DNA from 3 places in the Ruegeria sp. HKCCD6119 genome. Region 2 is predicted to be linked to each of the others. Evidence: riboswitches for the same ligand, from Rfam matches in the RefSeq annotation. Region 2 holds a riboswitch; each other region holds the start of a gene.

Region 1 (5,384 bases), on a different contig from region 2:
TCGGCGTTCGAAAACTCATCCAGCAGCGATTCAAGCCGCACCATCCGATCCGGCGTGCCACTTTCCTTCATCGGGGGCGGGATGTGGCCCAGTGTGACGGCTCCGATCCGGCGCTTGGCTTGCGCGGCCTCGCCCGGGTCGTTCACGATGAACGGGTAGATTACAGGCAGATCGCCGATCAGCGCCTCGGGCCAACAATCGGCAGACAAGGCGACCGATTTTCCGGGCAACCATTCCAGCGTTCCATGCGCGCCGATATGGATCAGCGCATCGGCACCCAACCCTTTGCGCAGCCACAGATAGAAGGCGACATAACCGTGGCGCGGGGTGCGCAAGAGGTCATGATAGTCGTCATCCCGCAGCTCGGGCGTGCCGCGTTCGGGTTGCAGCGCGACCAGCGCCTTGCCGCGCCGAAGCGCGGTGAAATGGAAGGCCCCATCGGCACAGGCCGGATCATCCTCGGGCGCGCCCCAAACGGTGTGCAGATCAGCGCGCAGGGTCTCGGGCAATTCCGCAAGCGCATCCTGATAATCCCCAAGCGACCACGAAATCCGTGCGTCCAGAAGAGTGTCGGCAATCGGCTCGCCAGTCGCGATGTCATAGCCTTCTTCGTCAAGATCGGACAGCATCGCCTGGGCCGAGGCCAGCGCGTCGAGGCCAACCGCATGGGCCATCTGCCAGTCTTTGCCGGGATAGGTGGACAGGACCAACGCAGGAATCTGATCTGCCTTGGGTTTGTCGTTCAGTGCAAGCCAGCCCGATACACGGTCGATGATCGCTTCGATCCGGTCCGGTTCGGGACGGTGTGCAAAGCGCGCGTATTCCAGATGCGGATCGCGTTTTCCGGGTTCCTTGAAAGACGCAACTCCTGCTGAGATCCGTCCATCCACCTCGGGCAGTACCACATGCATGGCAAGATCGGCCGGGGACAAACCGCGTTCCGCCTCGGCCCAGGCTTTGCGGCGCGAGGTGGCGAGAGCGACCTGAAACACCGGCACGCCTGCAGCGTCCAGAGGCGACGTTCCCGACGCGCCTTTTCCCGAAAACGAAGTGGCGTTGACAATGGCAGATGGGTTCAGCGCAACAACCTGTTCCCGCAACCATTCGGCGGCTACAGGCGCCTTGAGAGACGGGGCAAACAGGCCCACCGCCGCGTATCCACGGGCGCGCAGGCTGCGGATCAGGGCTGCGATCGGGGCGGTGTCTGCCGAGGTCAGGTAAGCGCGGTAAAAGGTGACGAGGATTCGTTTAGTCTTGCCTTCGAATGCGGTTTCCACCGGGATTACGCCGCGATCCGGACACCACACGCCACTTTCGGGCAAGGTCTTGGCGCCCATCACCGGACCGGCATAAAGCCCCGCCGCCAAAGCCATCTGCGCCAGCGCGGCCTGTGCCGCGACCTCGCCGCCGGTATCGCACAGATGCGCCAGACGCCGCAGGGTCGAGACCGGCAGGGTGGAATAGTCATCCAGCCGCGTGTCCTCGCGCCCGTCGGCGGGCAGCACCGCCAGTGCGATGCCCTTGGCCTGCGCCAGCGCCAGAACCTGCTGCAACCCATAAGCCCAGTAGGGCATCCCGCCGATCAGACGGATCAGAATGCCCTTGGCGCCTTGAAGCGTCTGTTCGACATAGGTATCGACCGACAGCGGGTGTTTCAGAGCCGTCAAATTCGCCAGCCGCAGGGTCGGCATTCGCCCTTCCGGTCCGCCACCACGATGCCAGCCCGCCGCGAAAGCGCCTAGGTCGCTGTCCGAAAAGGACAGCACCACCAGGTCCGCCGGGCTCTGGCCCAGATCGGTTGGGGTCTCGGTTTCCTCGAGCCCGTGGCTTTCGCGAAAGACGACGTGCATGGCTTACTCGGCGGCCTCACGCACACCCACGAGGATTTCGCGGATTTCCGCCTCTTTGATATCGTCATGCTCGGCGATGACGACCAGACGCGAACGGCGTTCTTCACCGGGTTCCCACGGGCGGTCATACTGGTGACGCACGCGGGCACCCACTGCCTGGACCAGCAGGCGCATGGGTTTGCCCTGAACGGCGGCATACCCTTTGACGCGCAGGATGTTCAGTTCATTGGCCAGGCGTTCGATATTGGCGACCAGTTGGGCCGGATCGGTCTGCTCGGGCAGCTCGACGATGATGCTTTCGAAATCGTCATGCTCGTGATCGTGATGGCCGTCGTGATGCGAGGGTCGGGCGTCCATGTCATCCTCGGCGGCGGCTTCCAGACCCAGCACAACGCGCACGTCCACGGCACCTTCGGCCACTTCGACGACGGGCAGGGGGCGCGGCGCCTCGGCGGCGATGATCTCGCGCGCTTTGGCCACGCCTTCTGGGCCGGCGAGGTCGGGCTTGGTCAGCAGGATGATGTCAGCGCAGGAGATCTGATCCTCGAACACCTCGGACAGGGGCGTTTCGTGGTCGATCGAGTCATCGGCCATGCGCTGCGCATCCACTGCTTCGACATTGGGCGCGAAGCGGCCTGCGGCCACGGCCTCGGCATCGGCCAGGGCGATCACGCCGTCGACGGTGATCTTCGAGCGGATGTCAGGCCAGTCGAATGCCTTGAGCAGCGGTTTCGGCAGGGCCAGACCGCTGGTTTCGATCAGGATGTGATCCGGGCGTGGCTCCAACGCCATCAGGGCCTCGATGGTGGGAATGAAATCATCTGCCACGGTGCAACAGATGCAGCCATTGGCCAGTTCCATGATGTTTTCCGCCGGGCAATCAGGAATGGCGCAGGATTTCAGGATGTCGCCATCGACGCCTACATCGCCGAACTCGTTGACCACGACAGCAAGGCGCTTGCCCTGTGGGTTCTGCATCAGGTGACGCACCAAAGTGGTCTTGCCCGAGCCCAGAAAGCCGGTGATCACTGTGACGGGGAGTTTTTCGAGGTTCGACATGTCAGGCTCCAATGGGGGGAATGCGCGAGGCACAGTTCTTGCGAAAATGTTCGGGGCGTTCGCGCCATTTCACCAAACCATCTTCGGTGGCCAGATACTTGGTCGCGCCGTCGACGATGACGTCGACATGATCTGTTTCGTTCAGGTTTTCATACACGAAGGTCCAGCGGCCCGGCCCGCGCAACACGATCGAACAGCCTTGATCACAGTTTGACAGGCATTCAACGGCTTTCAGGGTGACACCGTCGGGCAGGTCCGCCTGTTCCAGAGCCTTGTGTAACAAAGCGCCCGGGCGTTGCGTGTCATCTTCCACAGGCAGGCCGCGACGGCAGGTGGTACAGACCAGCAACTCGACTGGTGCGGTATCGGTCATGTCTCTCATCCCCCCAAATCCTCTTCGCGGGGGACGGGGTTTCATGCGGGCCACGAATGGTCATGGACCCGACACCGGAACACCCCGCCCGGTTTCAACTTCGGTTGTTGGCAGGTCTCCCGGCTTGCGGATGCCAGAGGCGGGCCTCTGTCGGATGTCCCGCCTTCCCGGCTTTCGGGCCAGTGGCATTGGGCATCCTCTCCGTTCACGGTCGCGGGGGCGGCTGCGTTTGGCGGCAAGACCGTTGACGCATTCCCTTTTCATCGGCTGTCACCGACACCAACGAAAGGGACATGCGGCACCGCTGGCCTGCTTGTCAAGCGAGTCGCGCGCAACAATGATGCAGAGGCATGGAAAGCGACCTGTGGGCGTCGATGGGCGGCATGGCGTGCCGGGCTCCAGCCCGAGATGGGCCGGGCGACGAACAGTATGTTAGCAAGGGGCGTAGACTATGGTGAACGGGTGCCTTGACTGAACGTGTCAAGATGATGGGAAAGACCACCGAACACCCCGGATCCTCTTGCGCTAATAGATGACGTTGATCATGAGCAGCGAGACGACCAGAAACAGCGCCGTCATTATTCCGCCGGAGCGGACGAAATCCATCACCTTGTATCCGGCCGGACCCATGATCAACGCGTTTACCTGATGGGTTGGGATGATGAAGCTGTTCGAGGTCGATATGGCGACCGTCAGGGCAAAGACGGCCGGGTTTCCACCCGCCGCCACCGCAATCGATACTGCCAGAGGCACCAGCAGGACCGTGGCCCCCACGTTGGACATGACCAAAGAAAAGGCCGTCGCCAGAATGGCGATGCCGGTTTGCAACGACCAGAGCGGCCAGCCGTCCAGAATTATCATGATCTGCTGGGCGATCCACGCGGCCGTGCCTGTGTTCTGCACGGCTTGTCCCAAAGGTATGAGGCAGGCGAGCAGGAATACGGTGTTCCATCCGACCGCGCGGTACGCCTCGTCCACGCTGAGCACACGGGTCAGCATCATGCCCACCGCGCCGGTAAGAAGACAGAGTGAAAGCCGGACGTCCGTGAACAGGATCAACGACAGCGAAATGGCGAAGAATGCCAGGGCCCAGCCGACTTTTTGCGGCCTCAGCTCGTCCTGAGGAAAGTCTGTCGTCACAACGACGAAATCCGGATCTCGTTTGATCCGCATCAGGTTGTCCCATCTGGTATGGGCCACAAGCATGTCGCCCGCCTGAAACTTTTCGAGCCCGATCTGAGTGGATTCGTGATCCTCGGTCTCGACATGGCTCAGCGTCTCTTCGCCGCGGTGAATGGCCAGCAGCGACATCCCGTAGGTCTTGCGAAACAAAAGCTCGCGGGGGCATTTGCCGATCAGCTTGCTGTCAGGCGTGATGACCACCTCGGCCACGCCTGCATTGGTTGGGGCGAACTCTTCGACGAAAATGTCCAAGTCCGGAAGAACGGTCAGCCCGTATTTCTCGGCGAACTTCTCGACCTCCCAACGGCGGCCGACGATGGCCAGCCGACACGGCGCTGCAATTTCCGCTGTCAAAACCTGAACCATCGAGGTTTTGCCGCGATAGAAGGTTGAAATGATGTACAGGTGGTTTTCGTGGTTGATGTCGGCCAGAATCTCGCCGACCAGGGGGCTGTCCTCGGGCACCACGACTTCGAACACATCAGCTTTGAGGCCATAGACCCTTTGCAGGTATTCCTGTGTCCCTTGTCCGGTACCCGTATTGTCAGGTCCTTCAGCCTCGGGCAAAACCCAGCGTCCCAACAGCAGAAAGTAACCAATTCCCGTCAGGATCAGAACCGCACCGATCGGCGTGACCGAGAACAGGCCGAAGGGCTCCATTTTTTGAGAGGCCGGCAGACTGTCATTTGCCGTCAGGATCAGATCGTTCAGCAGGATAAGAGGAGACGACCCCACCATTGTCATTGTGCCGCCCAAAATGGCGCAGAATCCCATTGGCATGAGCAGGCGCGACAGCGGTATGCCTGACCGTGTGGAAATTCGGCTGACAACCGGCAGAAACAGAGCAGCGGCGCCGACATTCTGCATGAACGAGGATATGACGCCAACGGTGCCGGAAATGATTGGTACAACCCTGCCTT
Region 2 (5,384 bases):
CCTTACCCGTTCTCTCTGATGCCGAAATCGGGGGTGACGACCATTCTTCGGACCGGTCCCGGTGCGTTGAAGCATATCGACGAATTGAACAGGTTTGCCCCCAGGATACTGGAACCTGACGAAAACGGTTTTGCACGCATTCGGCTGACGCTCTGACGGGTTGTCTTTTGCCGAAGCCTTCCCTATATCCAAAGTCGAGAGGTTGGCGCGGGCGAGCGCCTCGCCAACCTGGTCAGGTCCGGAAGGAAGCAGCCACAACGAGCCCCGCTTGGGTCGATGTCCAACCTCTCACTTTACGAACCTTGGCCGCAGGAGGGCTTTATGATTGTAGCAAAGATCCTTCGGGCAGCACGGTTCTGACCTCACGGTATCGACTGACTGCCTGAATACATGACCCGGGGATGAGCGATCGCCATCCGTCGGGAGTGCTGTTTCTGACGACAGGCAAACCAATGTTTCTTGCACTTTCGGACCTGGGATGGTCCTCTCACTTTGCCGCGCAACACGCGGCTTATCCTTCCTGCACGCCTTTTCGCATCACTTCCGTTCATCGGGACCGCCTGATAGGGCTTAACCCTGACGGCGAAGTCCCGTTACTGACCCCCGATCAAACGACCGGCAGCTATGCTGTTGGCGATTGGGTTCTCGCCGATGACGACAAACGCGTGCGCCATTTGCTCGACCGGCGCAGCCTGCTGCACCGACGCGCCGCGGGTACAGGCGCCGCGACGCAACTGATCGCAGCCAATGTCGATGTGCTGTTCATCGTCAGCTCGTGCAATGCCGATTTCAAACTGCCCCGGCTGGAACGATATCTGGCGCTCGCGCATCAGGCCGGGTGTTACCCGGTCGTTGTTCTGACGAAGGCCGACAAATCGGCGGACCCCGACAGTTTCTCGGGGCAGGTGCAATCTCTGGATCCGTTCCTGACGGTTCTGGCGATCAACGCGCTGGACCCGGCAGAGGTTGAAAAGGTTCTGTCCTGGTGCCCCAAAAGCCAGACCGGAGCGCTGGTTGGATCGTCGGGCGTTGGCAAGACGACACTTGCCAATACCATGACCGATCAGGATCTCGCCACCTCGGACATTCGCGAGGATGACGCGCGGGGCCGGCACACGACGACCGCACGCGCATTGCACCGGATGCGCAACGGTGGCTGGTTGATCGATACACCCGGAATGCGCGCGTTGCGCCTGCTGGACGCTCGGGACGGGATCGACGACGTTTTCTCGGACCTTGCCGAGTTGAGCCGGGACTGCCGTTTTTCGGATTGCCAGCACAGCTCCGAGCCCGGATGTGCCGTGCAAAAGGCAATAAGCCACGGCACGCTTGATCCGGCTCGATTGGACCGGTGGCGCAAGCTTCGGCGCGAAGATCAGCGCAATTCTGAAACCGTCGCGCAGTCCCGGGCGCGGGACAAAGCGTTCGGCAAGATGGTCCGTGGCGTCATGAAGGAAAAGAAACTTCGCAACCGGTGATCGTTGGACGGTGCCCGGCCCGTCCTGCGCCGCGTCTGATCAAGCGATCAGTCGCGGCCAAACCGCTGCATTGCGCCGGGCAAATGCTCCGATATGACCAACCTCGGGCAACCCGAAATCGGCAGGGCTCAGCAGGTGGCGGTTGGCATCGGGGCCGTAAAGATCCGCAAGCCGCCAAACCGCTTCCGGCGGCACCATCTGGTCGTCCTTGAAGGTGTACAAATCCACGGGCGTTCCAGAATCCTTCCACTGCGCGGCAGGTAACTCATGCCCGATTTCAGGCACATAGTTCAAAGGCGCCGTACACCATTTGCGCCACTGCCAATAGACCGATGCCGGCAGATCCGAGCCGAACCCGATCGCCTTTCCGGGAAGGTAGCCAAGGGCTCGGGCCAAAAGCGGGGCATGACCATACCAGAACAATCCTGCCAAACCACGATAGGGCCATGGATGGTCGCTTAGGGTTACCAGCCCCGAACACACACAGATCATGCGATCAATCAGATCGATATCCGGCTGCACAGGCCCCAACATCGCGCCGATCGAATGGCCGATGGTCCAATGCTGCGAATCGGGAAACCGTCTGCGCATTTCTGCCCGTGCCGCGGGCATGTCGATCAAGGCCCAATCCGCCATGGTCGCACGCGAATCTTTCAGGCGGCCGGTCAAGGAATGCCCGTAATCGCGATAGTCATAGGTCAGGCAGGCCATACCCCGCTCGGCAGCAAGCCATCGTGCGAAATGACGGTAATAATCGCGCGGCACACCCGTTGCACTGTTCAGCACGACGACGATTTCGGGCGAAGACAGCGGGCTGTACAACCGGGCAGACAGTGTTTTCTGCCCGGACGGAAAGCGAAATTCTTCGGTCATTACCGTTTGCTCTGTGTCCAACATGATCTCTGGCTTTGCGCTTGGTAAATCCGGTTTCCGAACCTCAACGCCCTCGACACTATGCATGAACCAACACCGTATCCAGCATGACCAAGCGTCCGGTCAAAAGATCGGCTTGACTCGATGCGTGCTCAAACGCTAGCGGTTGTGTGATGGTTTCCGGCCTCCACAAGGGGTCGGGATGAAAAGGGAACACGGTGCGGTATTGTCTGGTCATGCAGGCAACAACCAAATCCGCGACTGCCCCCGCAACTGTAAGCGGTAAGCGATGCCGAAACACCACTGGCCCAAAGGCTGGGAAGGTCGGCAAAGCGATGACCCGCAAGTCAGGAGACCTGCCATCGGAAACGAAACCGAAACTCGGGCGGGGTGTCCGGGCAGGTCCTGACGGCATCACGCTGTCCCACCTGTCCCAAATATCCTGTCCACCAAGCGCGGAGGGCGCAGGATGATCTGGAAGACAAAGACACATGAATTCAGTGCAACAGTATGTCAGCGGACGGGCAAAACCTGTCCCGCTTTGGCGCGGCTGGCGCGCTCGATATCCGAAGCCATGGCCCAGGCGACCTCGGCCACAAGTGACGATTTCGAGATTGAGGGCAGCAGCGAGCTGTCACATTGCAGCGAAGGATGTCATGCAATTTTCCGCGCGCAATCAGACCGCATTCGTGTCTTTTGCGGGACGCAGCCCGAAACCGCGATTGAGCCGCTGAACGGCTATGCCGACCTGATCTTCGGAAACACGTTCAGCGCGATGCCATCCGGCGTCGTGAAAACCCCACCCTGCGCGATGATCGAAGTTTCCACGATCCGGCCTCGAAAACCTGCTTGCGCGCCCGCGCAGATTTCAATCTGAGTCCAGACTGACCTGTGCCTGGGCACGCCGAGAGGCCCAGGCCAGTTGCGCATCCGTTTCGACGGCGCAAGGGCGCACCGCCCGCAATCGTTGCAGCGCCGTGTCCGCGCCTTCGCCGCATTCGACCATCAGCCGCAGGACAATCATACCTGACCTGCCACAGCCCCCGCGGCAGTGTACCAATACGCGACCTCCGCCGGACAGCGCGTGCCGGGCCGCGGCGCTGACGGACGGCCACGCGTCATCAATCGCTTTTGTCGGCGCTCCGAAATCTTCGATCGGCAGGTGAACCCATCGGCTGGCGCGGCTTTGAATATCGCTTCCAAATTCCTGCGCCCCGTCCTGAAGCATTTCGACATCCGTCGTCATCGAAACAACAAGCCCCGGCTGCCAGGCTGCGATCATATCCAGATCGCTGGAGTAATCTCCGCCGCGTCCGGGCATCGAGGTCAGCGCCAGCGTTCCGCCACCGACTTGCAGGGCGTAGATCACCAACTGCGACATGAATCCTGTCCTCCCCAAAGAACTCTATACAAAAATGAGCCATTAAATCCGCTGATGCAGTTTAGTGCGAAAGCGACTCGTTTCTAAATCAAAAATCATCGCGCCACGCTGTGGACGCGGGCAACGGTGGCCACTACGCTGTGCCCAAGCACCGAATCCCAACGAGAAGACATGACAGACAGCTCCAGCCCCGCCTATCAGGTTCTCGCCCGCAAATATCGCCCGGAAACCTTTGCCGATCTGGTGGGTCAGGATGCCATGGTGCGCACCCTGAAAAACGCGTTCGCGGCCGACCGGATCGCGCAGGCCTTCATCATGACCGGCATTCGCGGCACCGGCAAAACCACGACAGCAAGGATCATCGCCAAGGGCATGAACTGCATCGGACCCGACGGAACCGGTGGCCCCACGACCGAACCCTGCGGTCAGTGTGAACATTGTGTCGCCATCATGGAAGGCCGCCATGTAGACGTGATGGAGATGGACGCCGCCAGCCGTACGGGCGTCAACGACATCCGCGAGATCATTGACAGTGTCCGCTATCGCGCCGCCAGCGCGCGTTACAAGATTTATATCATCGACGAGGTTCATATGCTCTCGACCAGTGCGTTCAACGCGCTGCTCAAGACGTTGGAAGAACCGCCCGCGCATGTGAAGTTCATCTTCGCAACCACTGAAATCCGCAAAGTCCCTGTCACTGTGCTGTCCCGCTGCCAGCGTTTCGACCTGCGCCGGATCGAACCCGAAGACATGATTGGCCTGCTGCGCAAGATCGCCGAAGCGGAAAACGCCCAGATCGCCGAAGACGCGCTGGCGCTGATCACCCGAGCAGCGGAAGGATCGGCCCGGGATGCGACCTCGTTGCTGGATCAGGCGATTTCGCATGGGGCTGGCGAGACGACCGCCGATCAGGTCCGTGCAATGCTTGGACTGGCAGACCGTGGCCGGGTTCTGGACCTTATGGATATGATCCTGCGCGGCGATGCCGCCGGAGCACTTACCGAGTTGAGCGGCCAATACGCCGAAGGCGCAGACCCGCTGGCGGTGCTGCGCGATCTGGCCGAGATCACGCATTGGGTGTCCGTCGTGAAGATCACGCCTGACGCGGCGCAGGATCCGACGGTTTCTCCGGACGAACGGACCCGGGGCCAACACATGGCCGAGGCTCTGCCGATGCGGGTTCTGACCCGGATGTGGCAAATGCTGCTGAAGGCGCTCGAGGAAGTCTCGGCTGCGCCCAACGCCATGATGGCCGCTGAAATGGCCGTTATTCGCCTGACCCATGTGGCGGATTTGCCCAGCCCCGAAGAGCTGATCAAACGGTTGCAAGATACCCCGCCACCGCCGCCGGGCGGGCCCAATGGCGGCGTTTCGATATCCCGACCGGGCGCCGGTCCGGCGCCGGCTGGCGCGACCCATCCACCTGCCTACGCGCCGTCCCCTCGCGGTTCCGGTGGCGCACCTGTTGCAGCCCTGGCGCAGGATGCCCAGACGGCCCTTGCCCATTACCCGACCTTCGACCACGTGGTGGAACTGATCCGGACCAATCGCGACGTAAAGTTGCTGGTCGAGGTGGAAAACGGCGTGCGCCTCGTCTCCTATCAACCCGGACGAATCGAATTCACACCCGCCACCCAGGCACCGGCGGATCT
Region 3 (5,384 bases), on a different contig from region 2:
AATCCCCGGTCAGCAGCGCGTCAAGCCACCGACTGCGATAAAGTGAATAGCTCAGGATCAGGCCCAGTCCGATCAGGACAAGCGGGAATGTTTCCCATCTTGCCAGTCCCAGGCCGCCAAGCATCCAGAATATCACCGAATGAGCCGCGCGATTGTCGCCAGAGAAAATAAGGTAGTTGGTGATTGCGGAAAACAGAAAGGACACCGCCAGACCAGCCAGGATCAGTTTTTCGGGTGCGCTCGTACGCAAGCCCTGAACCAGCGCCAGAACAATGCCGGACGCGATCAGGCCACCGCAAAATGCTGCCAGCGGCAACGTCCAGATTCCCAGAACATCCCCTGTGACGGTGATCACCAGAACGGCGCCGGCAGCAGCACCCGAGGACAGACCGAACAGAAACGGATCTGCCAGATCGTTTCGCGTCGTTGTTTGCAGAACGACACCAACGACGCCCAGACCCGCACCAATCACGGCGGCAAACAGGGCGCGGGGCAGGCGAAGGTCGAAGACGATCCGGTGCAAGGGCGACATGTCTCCTTCCACCATACCGGTTCCGAGGCCGATGGCCGAAAAGACTTCGCGCACGGGGATTGGGGTGGTCCCATAGACGATCGACAACAGCAAAAGGGCGGTCAGAACAACCGCCCCCAGCACTATCAAACGGCCCAATTGGACCATATCAGTTGGTCTCCGGGTGCATCGCCTGTGCCATCTTCTCGATCGCCTCGATATTTGCCGGGCCGGGAGTCAGCTCTTCGTAACGCAGGCCAATCCAGCGCTCGTTCTTTACCGCGTCCGTTTGTGACATCACCGGGTGATCCTTGAGGAACTGGAAAGTGTCCTCTGCGCCGTTGCCGGACTGATAGTCGAGCAGCACCAGAAATTCCGGGTTAGCCGCTGCCACAGCTTCCCACGACGTGCGGCCCCAGCTGGTATCCAGATCATGAGTTACGTTCTCACCGCCAGCGGCTGCGATCATCGCATCGGGAATGGCGAACTTGCCGGCGGTAAACGGAGCATCGGCCGGTCCGTCCAACAGGAATACCCGCGGCTTTTCCAGATCGGCTGTTTTTGCTTGAATGGCGGACAACTTGTCCTTCCAGCCGGCAACCAGCGCCTCGGCCTTGTCTTCGACCTGCATGACCTTGCCCAGGCGCAGAACGTCATCAAACAACAGGTTCATGCTGGCTTCGGGGCGATCCTCGTCCAGATGCACGCAGCTTTCGGTCAGGATCATGGTCTTGATACCAAAGGGTTCCAGCGTGTCGGGCGTGACATCTCCGCCGGGTTTCATGCCATAGTACCAACCGGCAAAAAACAGATCAGGTTCGACGGCCACAAGGTTTTCAATCGTCGGGTATTTGGGGGCAAGCTCTGGGATGTCGCCGCGCTGAGCATCAAAGTCAGGGCTGGTTTTGTACCAGCCCGAAATCCCGGTAAGTCCCACGATCTCGTCCTGAAGGCCGAGTGCAAAGGCCATATCCGCCATGTTCATATCATGCACGACCAGACGTTCCGGCGCCGAGTCAAAAACCAGCGGTTCGCCGCAATTGTCCACGGTGACGGCTTCCGCTGCCACGCCACCTGCCAAGCCAGCGAAGACAACCACCGGCCAGAGTTTCTGCATCATATGTAAGCTCCTGTTATTATGACAGTTTCCGTTTTCGGATGTCCAGTGCGGGGATCATGCGGCCTTCGTGCTGAAAGCACAGATAATCCACGCCGAATGTCTCACTTACCCGGTCTGGGGTCAGAACTTCGCCAACAGGCCCGAACCCCGTCAGGCGCGTGGCTTTCATCAACGCCACATGGGTGGCGAATTCCGGGATCATGACCAGATCATGGACGATCATGACGACCGTTACCCCCAGATCAGCGACCAGAGACAGCATGTGCCCCTTGGCATCGGGGTCCAGATGGTTGGTTGGCTCGTCCAGAAACAGCAAGGACGGGTTCTGGGCCAGCGCGCGCGCGATGTGCGCGCGCTGACGTTCTCCGCCGGACAGTTGACCCATCGTTTTGTTGGCAAAATGCAACAGCTCGGTCGTCGTCAGCACCCGTTCAAGATCAGCCCTGTGCTGAGTCACCGAATGTTCGCCCTGAATCGGGATTTGCCCCAGCGCAACGTAGTCTTGCAGGCGCATCCGCCCGTCGGGCATTTCCTGCTGCCCGACCACAGCAATGGAGCGGGCACGTTGGCGGGCGGACAGGGTCCGAAGGCTTTGTCCTTCTATCCAAACATCGCCCAACGCAATCCGTTCAATCCCGCACAGCAGTTTCAGCAGAGTGGTTTTGCCGGCGCCGTTCGGCCCGGCGATTGCCAGAATTGATCCTTCTTCCAGACGAAAGGACACATCCTGCAACAGGATGTCGCCATTGAGCGCGTAGTATTCCAAATTCTCTGCAATCAGAAAACTCATGATGACCCCCCGAAAGGTAAAGCGGGAATTCGCGATAAGGTCTTTGCGAAAAGGGCAGGGGGGCGGTCCGAGGCACTGGTCCAGCCGTCGTCGCTGTCGCCGAACTGGATCGCAAATTCGACCAAGGCAGACAGATCGCGGGATGTCGTGATATCGCCAAACAGGTACTGCGCTTTGCCCGGGGCCTGAAATCCGACGGTCATGGCCCGTTCACAACCTGCCATGCAGGCCACCATTCGGGTTTCAAAACCGTCAGGCAACCGGGCATCCAGCGCGTCTTGTGCGGCTTCGGCAGACATCGTCCCCTGACATGTTGAACAGATCAGAACGTAGTGATCAGAATAGCAGGTCATTGCCTTCTCCGTCGTTTGCCAGATGCAGACAGAGGGCACATACCCGGATATTACGCAAACGCGCCATCAAGCCTCCTTCCGAGACGCCCCGCCTCGGGTTGGTTCATAGTGTGATGGCAGGTCTCCTGACTTGCGGGTCGTTGCTTGGCCGACCTTCCCAACCCTTTTGGGTCAGTGGTGAAGTGGCGTCGCTCACCGCTTACAGTTGCGGGGGCAGTCACGGACTTGGCACATTCCAGCGCCGCACCGTGTTCCCATTTTCATCTCTTACGGAACCATCCCGCTCAGCTAGTCCGGCTACGCCTGACTTGTCAAGCGGCAGGCGAAAGGGTGGTGGACGGAATTGCAACGGTTGAGCCAGCGATCCTGCTGCGCCAGCCCGGACCGAACGGTGTCAATAGTCTGATACAAGAAGAAAATCCGGTTCGGTATCTTCCTCAACCTTTGAAAACCGTGGGATTGGCTTTTCAAACACATTGTCCGTTCGGTCGTCATTCACGGTCGATACCTCGCCAATAAGGCAATCACCGCGCTCGGCCCAGAAAGCGTGCCAGATGCCGGGCATCAGAGTTACGCTTTGCCCCGGCTTCAGCCGCAAGTGCTCTTCGGGTTGCAAGGTTACAGGGCAGGCATCGCTTGGGACCGTCACCGGGTTGTCGCGGTCGACGCCACCGTTTGGATCCGACGCATGGATTTCCAGAACGAGATCGCCGCCGCCCCGGTTGATGATGTCTTCTGCCTTGATGATATGCCGGTGCATCGGAGAAAGCTGATTTTCTCTCGAGATCAACAGTTTTTCCGCATAGAGCATCCCGCGCCCGGATTTCAGATCCTTCGCCTCACCATTGCGCAAAGTGAATAGAAACAGTCCAAGTTCATCAAAACGGCCCTGGGCGTAATCGGTAATGTCCCATCCCAGCCCGCGGCTGCGGATCGTTTCGGCCAGAGGGCTGCGCATTTTCTCGGGCGACCAATCCGCAAAGGGTGGCAACACGGCACCGAAGGACTGAATGAACGCCTGTGCCCGGGTCCTGATACGGTTGATTTCGGATCGTTTCATCATGCCGTCCCACAGATCAAAGTTCGTGCGCCCAGGGGGGTTCTGCCCCGGCTCGGGAAACGGTCACGGCCGCCACGTCAGCGCCCAGTTCCATGGCTGCTTGCAGGCTTTCAACCGTCAATCCGCGCAGACCTGACTTGGTCAGATGCCCTGCGCGGCTGAGCTCGGTCAGAACGCCGGCGTTGAACGTGTCACCTGCGCCGATCGTATCGACCACTTCAACGGGCTTCACGGGAACCGAGACTTCGGAACCATCCGCCAGGTAACCGTGCGCCCCGTCGCTGCCACGCGTGACGATGACAATGGAAGGACCCGCCTGCAACAGCACAGACGCTTTCGCGGCTTCGGATTCAGCGCCCGGAATAATCCAATCCAGGTCCTCGTCTGAAACCTTTACGATATCCGCACGCGAGATCATGCGGTTCAAACGCGTCCGAAACCGGGTTTGATCCTTGATGAAATCCGGGCGAATATTCGGGTCCAGCATCACCGCACGGTCGGAACCGTGGCGGTGCAGAAGGGCGGCATATGCATCTGCGCAAGGTTCACACGCAAGGCTGATTCCGCCGAGATACAGGGCAGAGACAGCGGGAAGCTGATCGGGCATGTCCTCGGGCAGCAACATCCGGCCTGCGGTGTTTTCATCAACAAAGCTGTAAGACGCGTGTCCATCCGAGAGCTGCACAAAGGCAAGCGTGGTAGGGCGGTCCGAGATGATGACATGTGTCGTGTCCACATGGCTCGCTTTCAGCGCATCGATCAGTTGCTGGCCGAACATGTCCGATGACAAACCTGTCAGCATCCCAACCGGAACACCCAGACGTCCCATCGCGACGGCAGTGTTCAGAACTGCACCACCAGTATGTGGTACAAAACCAATTGCGCCCGACGCGGTCGGTTCTGAAATCATATCTATCAGCGCTTCACCACAGCACAGGATCATGTCTTGGTCCTTCTTGGTACAGAGAATTCGGTCAGTCTGGTTGCTGTCTCAGCGCGTTCTTGCAGAAGTTGTTTGCGCCGATGATCCCGAACTCTGCCTGTTCAGACACGTAAAGGTTCAGGGAGCGGCGCAAGTCGCTGAAGCGGCCGCCGCCGTTGAACGCATCCTTGAAGTTGTCGCTGAATAGCCAGCGGTTTTTCTCGGCAACGCCGCCGACGAGGAAAACGCCTCCCTCTGGCATCAAGGTGACCGCCAGATCACCCATCAAAGCACCCAGATGGGTGGTAAAAATCTGCGCTGCTTTTTCGGCGACCAGATCGGTGCCGTTGCGGGCATCGTTCAGAATGTCCTTTGCAGAGCGCGCCTGAGTCCGCGCCTGACCGGCTGCCAATTCAACCGCCTGATACAGGATCGGCAGGCCGGTTCCGCTCAGGAACATTTCTGCTTCAAGCGCCAGGCTGTCGCCAAAGAAACAGCCCGGTGCGATGCGACGTGCCGCCTCAAAGATATCAACTTCGTCGCGATGGCGCGGGTACAGGCCGACGTGCCCGCCTTCGCCGGAGACCGTGTGATACCTGCCTTCGGAAAAAAGCAAAGCACCAACACC

The links. Region 2 has a riboswitch for cobalamin ahead of GS611_RS19800 (hypothetical protein). Riboswitches for the same ligand answer to the same signal wherever they lie in the genome.
Region 1: linked by a shared signal. The riboswitch ahead of GS611_RS06910 (DUF1636 domain-containing protein) and the one ahead of GS611_RS19800 (hypothetical protein) in region 2 are both predicted to bind cobalamin.
Region 3: linked by a shared signal. The riboswitch ahead of GS611_RS12670 (DUF1636 domain-containing protein) and the one ahead of GS611_RS19800 (hypothetical protein) in region 2 are both predicted to bind cobalamin.

What each region holds. Positions count from the first base shown of each region.
Region 1 is NZ_WVQV01000001.1:1,382,203-1,387,586, reverse strand. Features, by position in the region: gene cobN (cobaltochelatase subunit CobN) at 1-1,850, opposite strand, end outside; gene cobW (cobalamin biosynthesis protein CobW) at 1,854-2,909, opposite strand; gene GS611_RS06910 (DUF1636 domain-containing protein) at 2,911-3,282, opposite strand; cobalamin riboswitch at 3,374-3,581, opposite strand; gene GS611_RS06905 (SLC13 family permease) at 3,808-5,384, opposite strand, start outside.
Region 2 is NZ_WVQV01000015.1:46,575-51,958, forward strand. Features, by position in the region: gene GS611_RS19780 (bifunctional 2',3'-cyclic-nucleotide 2'-phosphodiesterase/3'-nucleotidase) at 1-156, shown strand, start outside; RNA gene ffs (signal recognition particle sRNA small type) at 196-294, shown strand; gene rsgA (ribosome small subunit-dependent GTPase A) at 402-1,478, shown strand; gene GS611_RS19795 (hypothetical protein) at 1,518-2,351, opposite strand; cobalamin riboswitch at 2,509-2,730, shown strand; gene GS611_RS19800 (hypothetical protein) at 2,821-3,228, shown strand; gene GS611_RS19805 (dual specificity protein phosphatase family protein) at 3,220-3,732, opposite strand; gene GS611_RS19810 (DNA polymerase III subunit gamma/tau) at 3,871-5,384, shown strand, end outside.
Region 3 is NZ_WVQV01000004.1:235,189-240,572, reverse strand. Features, by position in the region: gene GS611_RS12685 (iron ABC transporter permease) at 1-679, opposite strand, end outside; gene GS611_RS12680 (ABC transporter substrate-binding protein) at 681-1,631, opposite strand; gene GS611_RS12675 (ABC transporter ATP-binding protein) at 1,648-2,421, opposite strand; gene GS611_RS12670 (DUF1636 domain-containing protein) at 2,418-2,774, opposite strand; cobalamin riboswitch at 2,872-3,069, opposite strand; gene GS611_RS12665 (D-lyxose/D-mannose family sugar isomerase) at 3,169-3,834, opposite strand; gene GS611_RS12660 (carbohydrate kinase) at 3,851-4,777, opposite strand; gene GS611_RS21170 (ROK family protein) at 4,809-5,384, opposite strand, start outside.